3 regions of the Pseudomonas sp. H3_E07 genome follow, and region 1 is predicted to be linked to each of the others. Evidence: predicted binding sites of a transcription regulator. Region 1 holds the regulator's gene; each other region holds the start of a gene.

What was found. Region 1 encodes FliA, which starts transcription of late flagellar genes. Its sites were predicted from a motif close to CTAAAGTTTNNNNNNNNNNNGCCGNTAA; they were not measured.
Region 2: motA (flagellar motor stator protein MotA) is a predicted target of FliA. The motif match lies at 1,841-1,868, and genes of this name have one in related genera.
Region 3: AB4O08_RS11905 (methyl-accepting chemotaxis protein) is a predicted target of FliA. The motif match lies at 1,611-1,638, and genes of this name have one in related genera.

The regions. Positions count from the first base shown of each region.
Region 1 is NZ_CP162795.1:4,539,622-4,542,898, forward strand. It holds gene flhF (flagellar biosynthesis protein FlhF) at 1-459, shown strand, start outside; gene fleN (flagellar synthesis regulator FleN) at 566-1,399, shown strand; gene fliA (RNA polymerase sigma factor FliA) at 1,396-2,136, shown strand; gene AB4O08_RS20880 (chemotaxis response regulator CheY) at 2,305-2,679, shown strand; gene AB4O08_RS20885 (protein phosphatase CheZ) at 2,698-3,277, shown strand, end outside.
Region 2 is NZ_CP162795.1:2,210,330-2,213,606, reverse strand. It holds gene AB4O08_RS10125 (rhodanese-like domain-containing protein) at 1-176, opposite strand, end outside; gene AB4O08_RS10120 (HDOD domain-containing protein) at 234-1,769, opposite strand; gene motA (flagellar motor stator protein MotA) at 1,936-2,787, shown strand; gene motB (flagellar motor protein MotB) at 2,791-3,277, shown strand, end outside.
Region 3 is NZ_CP162795.1:2,640,878-2,644,154, reverse strand. It holds rRNA gene AB4O08_RS11920 (23S ribosomal RNA) at 1-970, shown strand, start outside; rRNA gene rrf (5S ribosomal RNA) at 1,127-1,242, shown strand; rRNA gene rrf (5S ribosomal RNA) at 1,352-1,467, shown strand; gene AB4O08_RS11905 (methyl-accepting chemotaxis protein) at 1,752-3,277, shown strand, end outside.

The DNA.
Region 1 (3,277 bases):
CTGGCCAACGCCCTCGACCCGCTGCTGCGCAAACGCGTGGTATTGATCGATACCGCCGGCCTGCAAGCCAGCGACCCGGCATTGCGCATGCAGCTTGAAAGCCTGGCCGGACGTGGCATCAAATCGAAAAACTACCTGGTGCTTGCAACCACCAGCCAGAAACAGGTTCTTACCGCTGCGTATCACAGCTACAAACGCTGCGGCCTGGCCGGTTGCATCCTCACCAAGCTCGACGAAACCGCGAGCCTGGGCGAGGTGTTGAGCCTGGCCATCAGTCATGAATTGCCGGTCGCTTACCTGACCGACGGGCCGCGGATCCCGGATGATCTGCATCTGCCGCGCCGTCATCAGTTGGTCAGCCGTGCAGTCAGCGTGCAAATGCAAGAAGAGCCTAGCGAGGAAGCGATGGCTGATATGTTCGCCGACCTTTATCACAACCCGGCAAAACGGGTCGGTTGAGGGCAGGATGAACACCGTGAAATGTATCTACATCGATGGTCTGCAAGCGATTCACGCGGCCAAGCCATGTAGCCTGCGTCTAAGCAAGACAAGGTAAAGAAATAAAATGGGCAGCATGCATCCCGTACAGGTGATCGCGGTGACCGGCGGCAAAGGTGGCGTCGGGAAAACTAACGTGTCAGTGAATTTGTCCCTGGCCCTGGCAGAGCTTGGCCGTCGCGTCATGCTGTTGGATGCTGACCTGGGCCTGGCGAACGTCGACGTTCTGCTGGGGCTGACGCCCAAACATACCCTTGCCGATGTGATCGAGGGCCGCTGCGAGCTGCGCGATGTGCTGCTGCAGGGCCCCGGTGGCATCCGCATCGTGCCGGCTGCCTCGGGCACCCAGAGCATGGTGCACCTGAGCCCGGCGCAGCATGCCGGCCTCATCCAGGCGTTCAGTGATATCGGCGATAACCTCGACGTGCTGGTGATTGACACCGCCGCCGGGATCGGCGAGTCCGTGGTCAGCTTCGTGCGCGCCGCGCAGGAAGTGTTGCTGGTGGTCTGCGACGAACCCACCTCGATCACCGACGCCTACGCCCTGATCAAACTGCTTAACCGTGACTACGGCATGAACCGCTTCCGCGTCTTGGCCAACATGGCCCAGAGCCCGCAGGAAGGGCGCAACCTGTTCGCCAAGTTGACCAAGGTCACGGATCGTTTCCTCGATGTCGCCTTACAATACGTCGGCGCAGTGCCCTACGACGAGTGTGTGCGCAAGGCTGTGCAAAAGCAGCGTGCAGTCTACGAAGCGTTCCCTCGTTCCAAGTGCGCATTGGCGTTCAAGGCTATTGCCCAGAAGGTCGATACCTGGCCGTTGCCCGCCAACCCACGGGGGCATCTGGAGTTTTTCGTCGAGCGATTGGTGCATCAGACGAGCGCAGGACCCGTGCTATGACAGCGACTGGCTACAACGCTTACAAGAGGTCTGCCCGTGACAGTCAGGGCGAGTTGATCGAGCGCTACGCGCCCTTGGTCAAGCGCATTGCCTACCACCTGCTGGCACGCCTGCCGGCCAGCGTCCAGGTCGAAGACCTGATCCAGGCGGGCATGATCGGCCTGCTCGAAGTGTCGACCAAATATGACGCGAGCAAGGGCGCGAGTTTCGAGACGTATGCGGGGATCCGTATCCGTGGTGCGATGCTTGATGAGGTGCGTAAAGGTGACTGGGCGCCGCGTTCGGTGCATCGCAATACGCGCATGGTCAGTGACGCAATTCGCGCAATTGAAGCAAAAACCGGTCGCGACGCTAAAGATCACGAAGTTGCGGCCGAACTCCAATTGAGTCTCGACGATTACTACGGGATTTTGAACGATACCTTGGGCAGCCGCCTGTTCAGTTTCGACGACCTGTTGCAGGACGGCGAACACGAAGGGCTGCACGAGGACGGCGCGAGCGCTCATATGGAGCCATCGCGTGACCTGGAAGATGAGCGTTTCCAGGGGGCGTTGGCGGACGCGATTGCCAATTTGCCGGAGCGTGAGCGACTGGTGTTGGCGTTGTACTACGACGAAGAGCTGAACCTCAAGGAAATCGGTGAGGTCCTGGGGGTCAGCGAGTCGCGGGTCAGCCAGTTGCACAGCCAGTGCGCAGCCCGCTTGCGGGGGCGTTTGGGAGAGTGGCGAGCGCGCTGACAGGCAGTGTGGGGACACTGCAGACGAGACCGTGAGGGCGACCAGCCTTCGCGGGTTCGACCCGTGGTGCCCTCGGCAGTCCTTTTTGTGTAATGCCTGTTGATTGAAATGGCGCGTCCAGGTGCTGGGCGCGTTTAAGACTGCTTGGAGGTCGAATTGGACAAGAACATGAAAATCCTCATCGTTGATGACTTCTCAACGATGCGGCGGATCATAAAAAACCTGTTGCGTGACCTTGGGTTCACTAACACGGTCGAGGCGGATGACGGCATTACGGCCATTCCGATCCTCAACAGCGGGAGCATCGACTTTCTGGTAACGGACTGGAACATGCCGGGCATGACCGGTATCGACTTGCTGCGCCACGTACGTGCTGACGAAAAGCTGCGCGGCCTGCCTGTGCTGATGGTGACCGCCGAAGCCAAGCGTGAGCAGATCATCGAAGCCGCCCAAGCTGGGGTAAACGGTTACGTGGTCAAGCCATTCACTGCATTGGCCTTGAAAGAGAAGATTGAAAAAATCTTCGACCGCATCGGTCATTGATGCTGCCACGGGGGAGCTATGGAGCATAAAGAATCATCGCAGGCCGACTTCGAGTCGACCCTGAAAAAGCATGCTCACCAGTTGGTCGAAAGCCTTGAAAAAGGTCAGTTCGGCGACGCGGTGCAGTTGATCCATGAGCTCAACCAGACCCGTGATCGCGGCCTGTACCAGGAAGTGGGCAAGCTCACACGCGAGCTGCACAGTGCGATCGTCAATTTCCAGATTGACCCACACATGCCCCAGGCTGAGGAAATCTCGCAGATCACTGATGCCACCGAACGCCTGTCCTATGTGGTCAGGCTGACTGAGGCAGCGGCCAACCGCACCATGGACCTGGTGGAAAACGCCACGCCTCTGGTCAACGGTATGGCCAACGAAGCCCAGGCCCTGAGCAACGACTGGGGCCGTTTCATGCGCCGCGAAGTCGGCGCTGAAGAGTTTCGTGAGTTGGCGCGTCGGGTCGAAGGGTTCTTGTCACGCAGCGAGCAGGAAAACCGCACGGTTTCCAGCAACCTCAACGACATTCTGCTCGCCCAGGATTACCAGGACCTCACCGGTCAGGTGATCAAGCGTGTGACCCAGTTGGTCACCGAAGTGG
Region 2 (3,277 bases), 2.3 Mb from region 1:
GCCGGCGGCTGGCCCAGTTGGGTGCGCTTGGGGTCAACGAAATGTGCGCCGGGGATGTGCCCTTCGGCGTAGCGGGCGGCACTGGTAAGGTCCACCAGTATCAAGTGTTCGGCATCGAGGCGACCAAGCAGGTCGCTGGGTTCGATCACCAGCGGCAAGCCAGAGAAGTCAGGCATGTGAGGTCTCCTGTGCACAAATGTTGGCGATAAAAGAGGGCGATTGTAGCGCAAGCATCAGGCGCTGCGGTTGGTAAAGCAGTGCAGGGCTTTCTCGATGCATTGGGCGGTTTTACCGAAGGCCTGCACGGTGGTTTCCGAGAACGGCCCACCGCCCTGGTCGGCCACCATCAGCATCACCACCTTGCCATTGCAACTCAGGGACCGCAGTAACAGGTGTTCGCCGGTGAACAGGCGGCGCAGGACCGGCGGCAGCAAGGCCGAGAACTGGGCGTGGTTTTCAGGGTTGAGGCGCACTTGGGCGGACTTTTCCAGCAAGCGCTGCAGCAACGTACTATTGACCACATCCAGGCTCAAATTGGCTGCATCCTTCGGCAGGCCATCGGCCTGGTGCACACGCAACGTACTCAAGGCGCGGTCAGCCATCAGCAGCATGACCCGCTGCATACCACTGGCCACCAAGGCCTCCTTGGCGCACGTGGTCAAGTGCATGGCGTTGGCAAAGCGGCTCGGCTCCACCAGCAGTTCAGTACAGCGTTTGCGCCACACGGCCAGGGCCTCGGCGGTGGGCGGCGGCGCGGGGAGCAGGCCGCGATGAATCTTCTGTACATGCCACGGCCAGATCAGCGACAGCGCCGGGTGCCAGAGGTCAGGCATCAAGGTGGTGCGGGCGCTGGTGACAGCCTGTTGGTGGACCAGTTGCTGCACCTCGCCCAAGGGCTGTTGCAGGTACAGCGCAGTGAGCAACTGCCAGCGTTCGGTGTGCGGGCAGGTCCAGGACTCCTGGGCCGACATTGCCAGGCCGTTGGCCAGCAGCACGGTGTTGGCCGGCTGGTTCAGCCAGCGGCGCAGGTTGGGTTCGGCATCGAGCAATTGCTGGTGGCGCAGCGGGTCGTCTTCACGGGCGATGTGCAGGGCCTTGACCAGCAGGCGCTGCTCGCTCATCAGCAACGTGTAGCCCTGGGATACCCAGATCGGCAGGTGCCAGGCTTCGGTCAGGCCGACGCACAGGTCCAGCAGGCGCACGCCGAACAGTTCTCGCTCGACCTCGCGGGCTGACTGGCCTTTGTGGATCACCCGCAGTTCCCATTCTTCCAGGAGTTTGGGATAGGCGACCGCCATTGGCCACAGCGGCGACAGAAACAACAGGCTGCCCCAGTGAATGTCCTGCCACAGCCGCGCCAGGCGACTGCCGAACAAGCCGTTGGCTTGCTGCGACGCGTGCTGGCTGATCAGCAGAAGTTGGCGCAATGCCACGGGGATCTCATTGGCCGGCACCGAAGGCAGACGTGCCAGCAGTTCTTCGGCGCGCTTGAGGCCCAGGCGGTTGAGCGCCACTTCAAGGTTTTCTGCCGGTTCCGCCAGGCTGCCATGGGTGTGGCTGTTGGCCTCGCGCATCACGCTGAGGACGAGCGCCGGGCTGCTTTGCATCAGCTCGGCAATATCTCGCAATGAACTGCGGCTGTCGCGGATGCCTTTGCACACGCGGTCGTGACTGGCCTGGGGGACAGGCAGCCGTACATCGTCCAGGCACTTGATCCAAGCGGCGAGAGAGTTGGGTTTTGCAGTTGGGACTGTCGTTTCATTAGCCATGATAGGGGCGCGATCATCACTTGCGGTCTACACGCCCGGAGCGGGCCGAACTGGCTTTTCGCCTTAACGGGCTATAGTCTGGCGCAGTTTTGCCGATAAGTAGAACAAGAGTTTTCTGCTACACCCAATATGTCCATGAACCCGACGGCGCAAGTACTCATCTCCTATGGCTAAAATTATCGGCATCATCGTCGTCTTCGCGAGCGTGCTCGGCGGGTACGTCCTGTCCCACGGTAAAATTGCGGCACTGATCCAGCCTTTCGAGGTGATGATTATTGGCGGTGCCGCACTGGGTGCCTTCCTGCAGGCGAACCCCGGCTACATGACCATGCACGTGATCAAGAAGTCGCTGGGCATGTTCGGTTCGCGCTTCACCCACACCTTCTACCTGGAGGTGTTGGGCCTGGTCTACGAGATCCTCAACAAGAGCCGCCGCGAAGGCATGATGGCCATCGAGGCCGACATCGAAGACGCCGCGGCCAGCCCGATTTTCGCCAAGTACCCGGCCGTGCTCAAAGATGAGCGCATGACCGCCTACATCTGTGACTACCTGCGCATCATGTCCTCCGGCAACATGGCCCCCCATGAGCTGGAAGGCCTGTTCGACATGGAATTGTTCAGCCTTAAAGAAGAGCTTGAGCACCCCTCCCACGCCGTGACCGGCATCGCTGACGGTATGCCGGGTTTCGGTATCGTCGCGGCGGTACTCGGCATCGTGGTGACCATGGCGTCCCTGGGTGAGGGCGACCAGGCTGCCATCGGTATGCACGTGGGTGCGGCATTGGTCGGTACCTTCTTCGGTATTCTCGCGGCCTACGGCTTCTTCGGTCCGCTCGCCACCTCCCTGGCCCATGACGCCAAGGAAGAAATCAACCTGTACGAGTCGATCAAGGCCAGCCTGGTCGCCTCCGCTTCCGGGATGCCGCCATCGCTGGCGGTGGAGTTCGGTCGCAAGGTGCTGTACCCCAAGCACCGCCCAAGCTTCGCCGAGCTGGAACAAGCGGTTCGCGGTCGCTAAGCCATGGAAAACAACCAGCCGATAATCATCAAGCGCGTCAAGCGCTTCGCTGCGGGGCACCATGGCGGCGCTTGGAAGATCGCCTTCGCCGACTTTGCGACGGCGATGATGGCGTTCTTCCTGGTGCTGTGGCTGATGTCCACTGCCACGCCGGAACAGAAGATCGCCATTGCCGGCTACTTCAAAGACCCGATTGGTTTCTCGGAAAGCGGCACGCCCTTCGTGATCGACCTGGGCGGCTCACCGCAGTTGGCGCCTGAGCGCACCATCAACCCGGAAATCAAGACCGAATCGCCTCAGGAGAAAATCCCGATCGAGCGCGATACCGTCGAGGCCATGGCTGAACAGGTCGAGCAGGAGCGTCTTGAGCTGTTGCTGCAAGAGCTGCAGAACAAGGTCGAGGAAAACCCGCAGTTGCTGAAGTTCAAGGATCAGATTTCGTTCGAGATCACCCCGGACGGTTTGCGCATCCAGATCACCGATGCGGCCA
Region 3 (3,277 bases), 1.9 Mb from region 1:
GAAATTCCTTGTCGGGTAAGTTCCGACCTGCACGAATGGCGTAACGATGGCGGCGCTGTCTCCACCCGAGACTCAGTGAAATTGAAATCGCTGTGAAGATGCAGTGTATCCGCGGCTAGACGGAAAGACCCCGTGAACCTTTACTATAGCTTTGCACTGGACTTTGAATTTGCTTGTGTAGGATAGGTGGGAGGCTTTGAAGCGTGGACGCCAGTTCGCGTGGAGCCATCCTTGAAATACCACCCTGGCAACTTTGAGGTTCTAACTCAGGTCCGTTATCCGGATCGAGGACAGTGTATGGTGGGTAGTTTGACTGGGGCGGTCTCCTCCTAAAGAGTAACGGAGGAGTACGAAGGTGCGCTCAGACCGGTCGGAAATCGGTCGTAGAGTATAAAGGCAAAAGCGCGCTTGACTGCGAGACAGACACGTCGAGCAGGTACGAAAGTAGGTCTTAGTGATCCGGTGGTTCTGTATGGAAGGGCCATCGCTCAACGGATAAAAGGTACTCCGGGGATAACAGGCTGATACCGCCCAAGAGTTCATATCGACGGCGGTGTTTGGCACCTCGATGTCGGCTCATCACATCCTGGGGCTGAAGCCGGTCCCAAGGGTATGGCTGTTCGCCATTTAAAGTGGTACGCGAGCTGGGTTTAGAACGTCGTGAGACAGTTCGGTCCCTATCTGCCGTGGACGTTTGAGATTTGAGAGGGGCTGCTCCTAGTACGAGAGGACCGGAGTGGACGAACCTCTGGTGTTCCGGTTGTCACGCCAGTGGCATTGCCGGGTAGCTATGTTCGGAATAGATAACCGCTGAAAGCATCTAAGCGGGAAACTAGCCTCAAGATGAGATCTCACTGGAACCTTGAGTTCCCTGAAGGGCCGTCGAAGACTACGACGTTGATAGGTTGGGTGTGTAAGCGCTGTGAGGCGTTGAGCTAACCAATACTAATTGCCCGTGAGGCTTGACCATATAACACCCAAGCAATTTGACTACTCTAACGAGCATCAGATTGCGGTGTGTGAAGATGATACGAACCGAAAGTTCGATATCTCACAAAACACCGATCTGTCACATACCCAATTTGCTGAAGCGAGGCCATCAGGTCACGACTCAGTACCCGAATTTCTTGACGACCATAGAGCATTGGAACCACCTGATCCCATCCCGAACTCAGCAGTGAAACGATGCATCGCCGATGGTAGTGTGGGGTTTCCCCATGTGAGAGTAGGTCATCGTCAAGATTAAATTCCAGAACCCCTGTTTGCTAACGCAGACAGGGGTTTTGTTTATGTAGAAGTCCATGAATTTCATCGGCACGTTGCTAGCGCAACGGTCCGATACACAGAATTTCTTGACGACCATAGAGCATTGGAACCACCTGATCCCATCCCGAACTCAGCAGTGAAACGATGCATCGCCGATGGTAGTGTGGGGTTTCCCCATGTGAGAGTAGGTCATCGTCAAGATTGAATTCCGAAACCCCTGTCTGCTAACGCAGACAGGGGTTTTGTCGTTTAGGGCCTTAAATCACCACGTTTCGTAACCCCCATCGCCTAGGTGTACCGCTGGTCTGTTTCCCACATAAAAACAGGAAATACCTCACAAATTCCTAAGATTTGCCAAGCGTTGGCCGAAAGCCTGACGAGCCATGCGTGCACCGAAATAGAGCGGCCGGAGAAGCTGCCTATACCGCTACATGGAATGTTCCACTCGGCACGCTCACCCCCCTTTGGCAAAAGAAGTCGATGAAATGAATCTTAAGTTCAGTCATAAAATTCTGTTGGCCGCGTCAGGCGTCGTGGTTTTGGCCTTCGCGTTGTTCACCCTCTATAACGACTACCTGCAACGCAGCACCATCAAGCAGAACCTGGAATCGTCCATCCAGCAATCCGGTGAGCTCACCGCCAGCAGTGTGCAGAACTGGCTCAGTGGGCGAATACTGGTACTCGAAAGCCTCACGCAAAACGTAGCCCACCAGGGCAGTGGTGCTGACCTTCCAGGTCTGGTCGATCAACCGGCATTCACCTCGAACTTCCAGTTCACCTACGTTGGCCAAACCAACGGCGTTTTCACTCAGCGTCCGGACGCAAAAATGCCCGATGGTTATGACCCTCGTCAGCGTCCCTGGTACAAGCAGGCAGTAGCCGCGGACAAACCCATGCTTACCCCGCCCTACATGGCCGCAGTAGGCGGGCAGATCGTGACCATCGCCATGCCGGTGAAGAAGAATGGTGAATTGCTCGGTGTAGTCGGTGGCGACCTGAGCCTGCAGACCCTGGTGAAGATTATCAATTCGGTGGACTTCGGCGGTATCGGCCATGCGTTCCTGGTCAGTAGCGACGGGCAAGTCATCGTCAGTCCTGAACAGGATCAGGTGATGAAGAACCTCAAGGACATCTACCCTGGCACCCAGGTGCGTATCGAGAAGGTCAGCCAGGATGTCGTCCTCAACGGTCAGGACCGCATCCTGTCCTTTACCCCTATCAGTGGCTTACCCGGCGCAGATTGGTATATCGGTCTGTCGATTGATAAAGACAAAGCCTACGCACCGCTGGGCAAGTTCCGTACTTCCGCCTTGATTGCCATGTTGATCGCCGTAGTCGCGATTGCGGTGCTCCTGAGCCTGTTGATTCAGGTCTTGCTGCGACCCCTCACCACCATGGGCGTGGCGATGCAGGACATTGCCCAAGGCGAAGGTGACCTAACCCGCCGCCTCGTTGTGACCAGCAAGGACGAGTTCGGCGAAGTCGGTAGCGCGTTCAATCAGTTTGTAGAACGTATCCACGCCTCGATTTCGGAGGTGTCTTCGGCAACCCGACAGGTGCACGATCTCTCCCAGCGTGTAATGGCCTCGTCCAATGCCTCTATCATCGGTTCCGATGAGCAAAGCGCGCGTACCAACAGCGTGGCAGCAGCGATCAACGAACTGGGCGCTGCTACCCAGGAAATCGCACGTAACGCCGCCGATGCTTCACAGCACGCCAGCGGCGCCAGTGAACAAGCCGACGATGGGCGCAAGGTGGTGGAGCAAACCATCCTTGCAATGTCGGAACTGTCGCAGAAGATCAGCCTGTCCTGCACTCAGATCGAGACCCTCAACGCCAGCACCGACAACATCGGCCACATTCTCGATGTGATCAAAGGCATCTCCCAGCAAACCAATCTGCTGGCACTCAACGCCGCCATCGAAGCGGCACGTGCTGGTGAGGCCGGTCGAGGCTTTGCAGTGGTCGCCGATGAGGTGCGTAACCTGGCTCACCGCACTCAGGAGTCGGC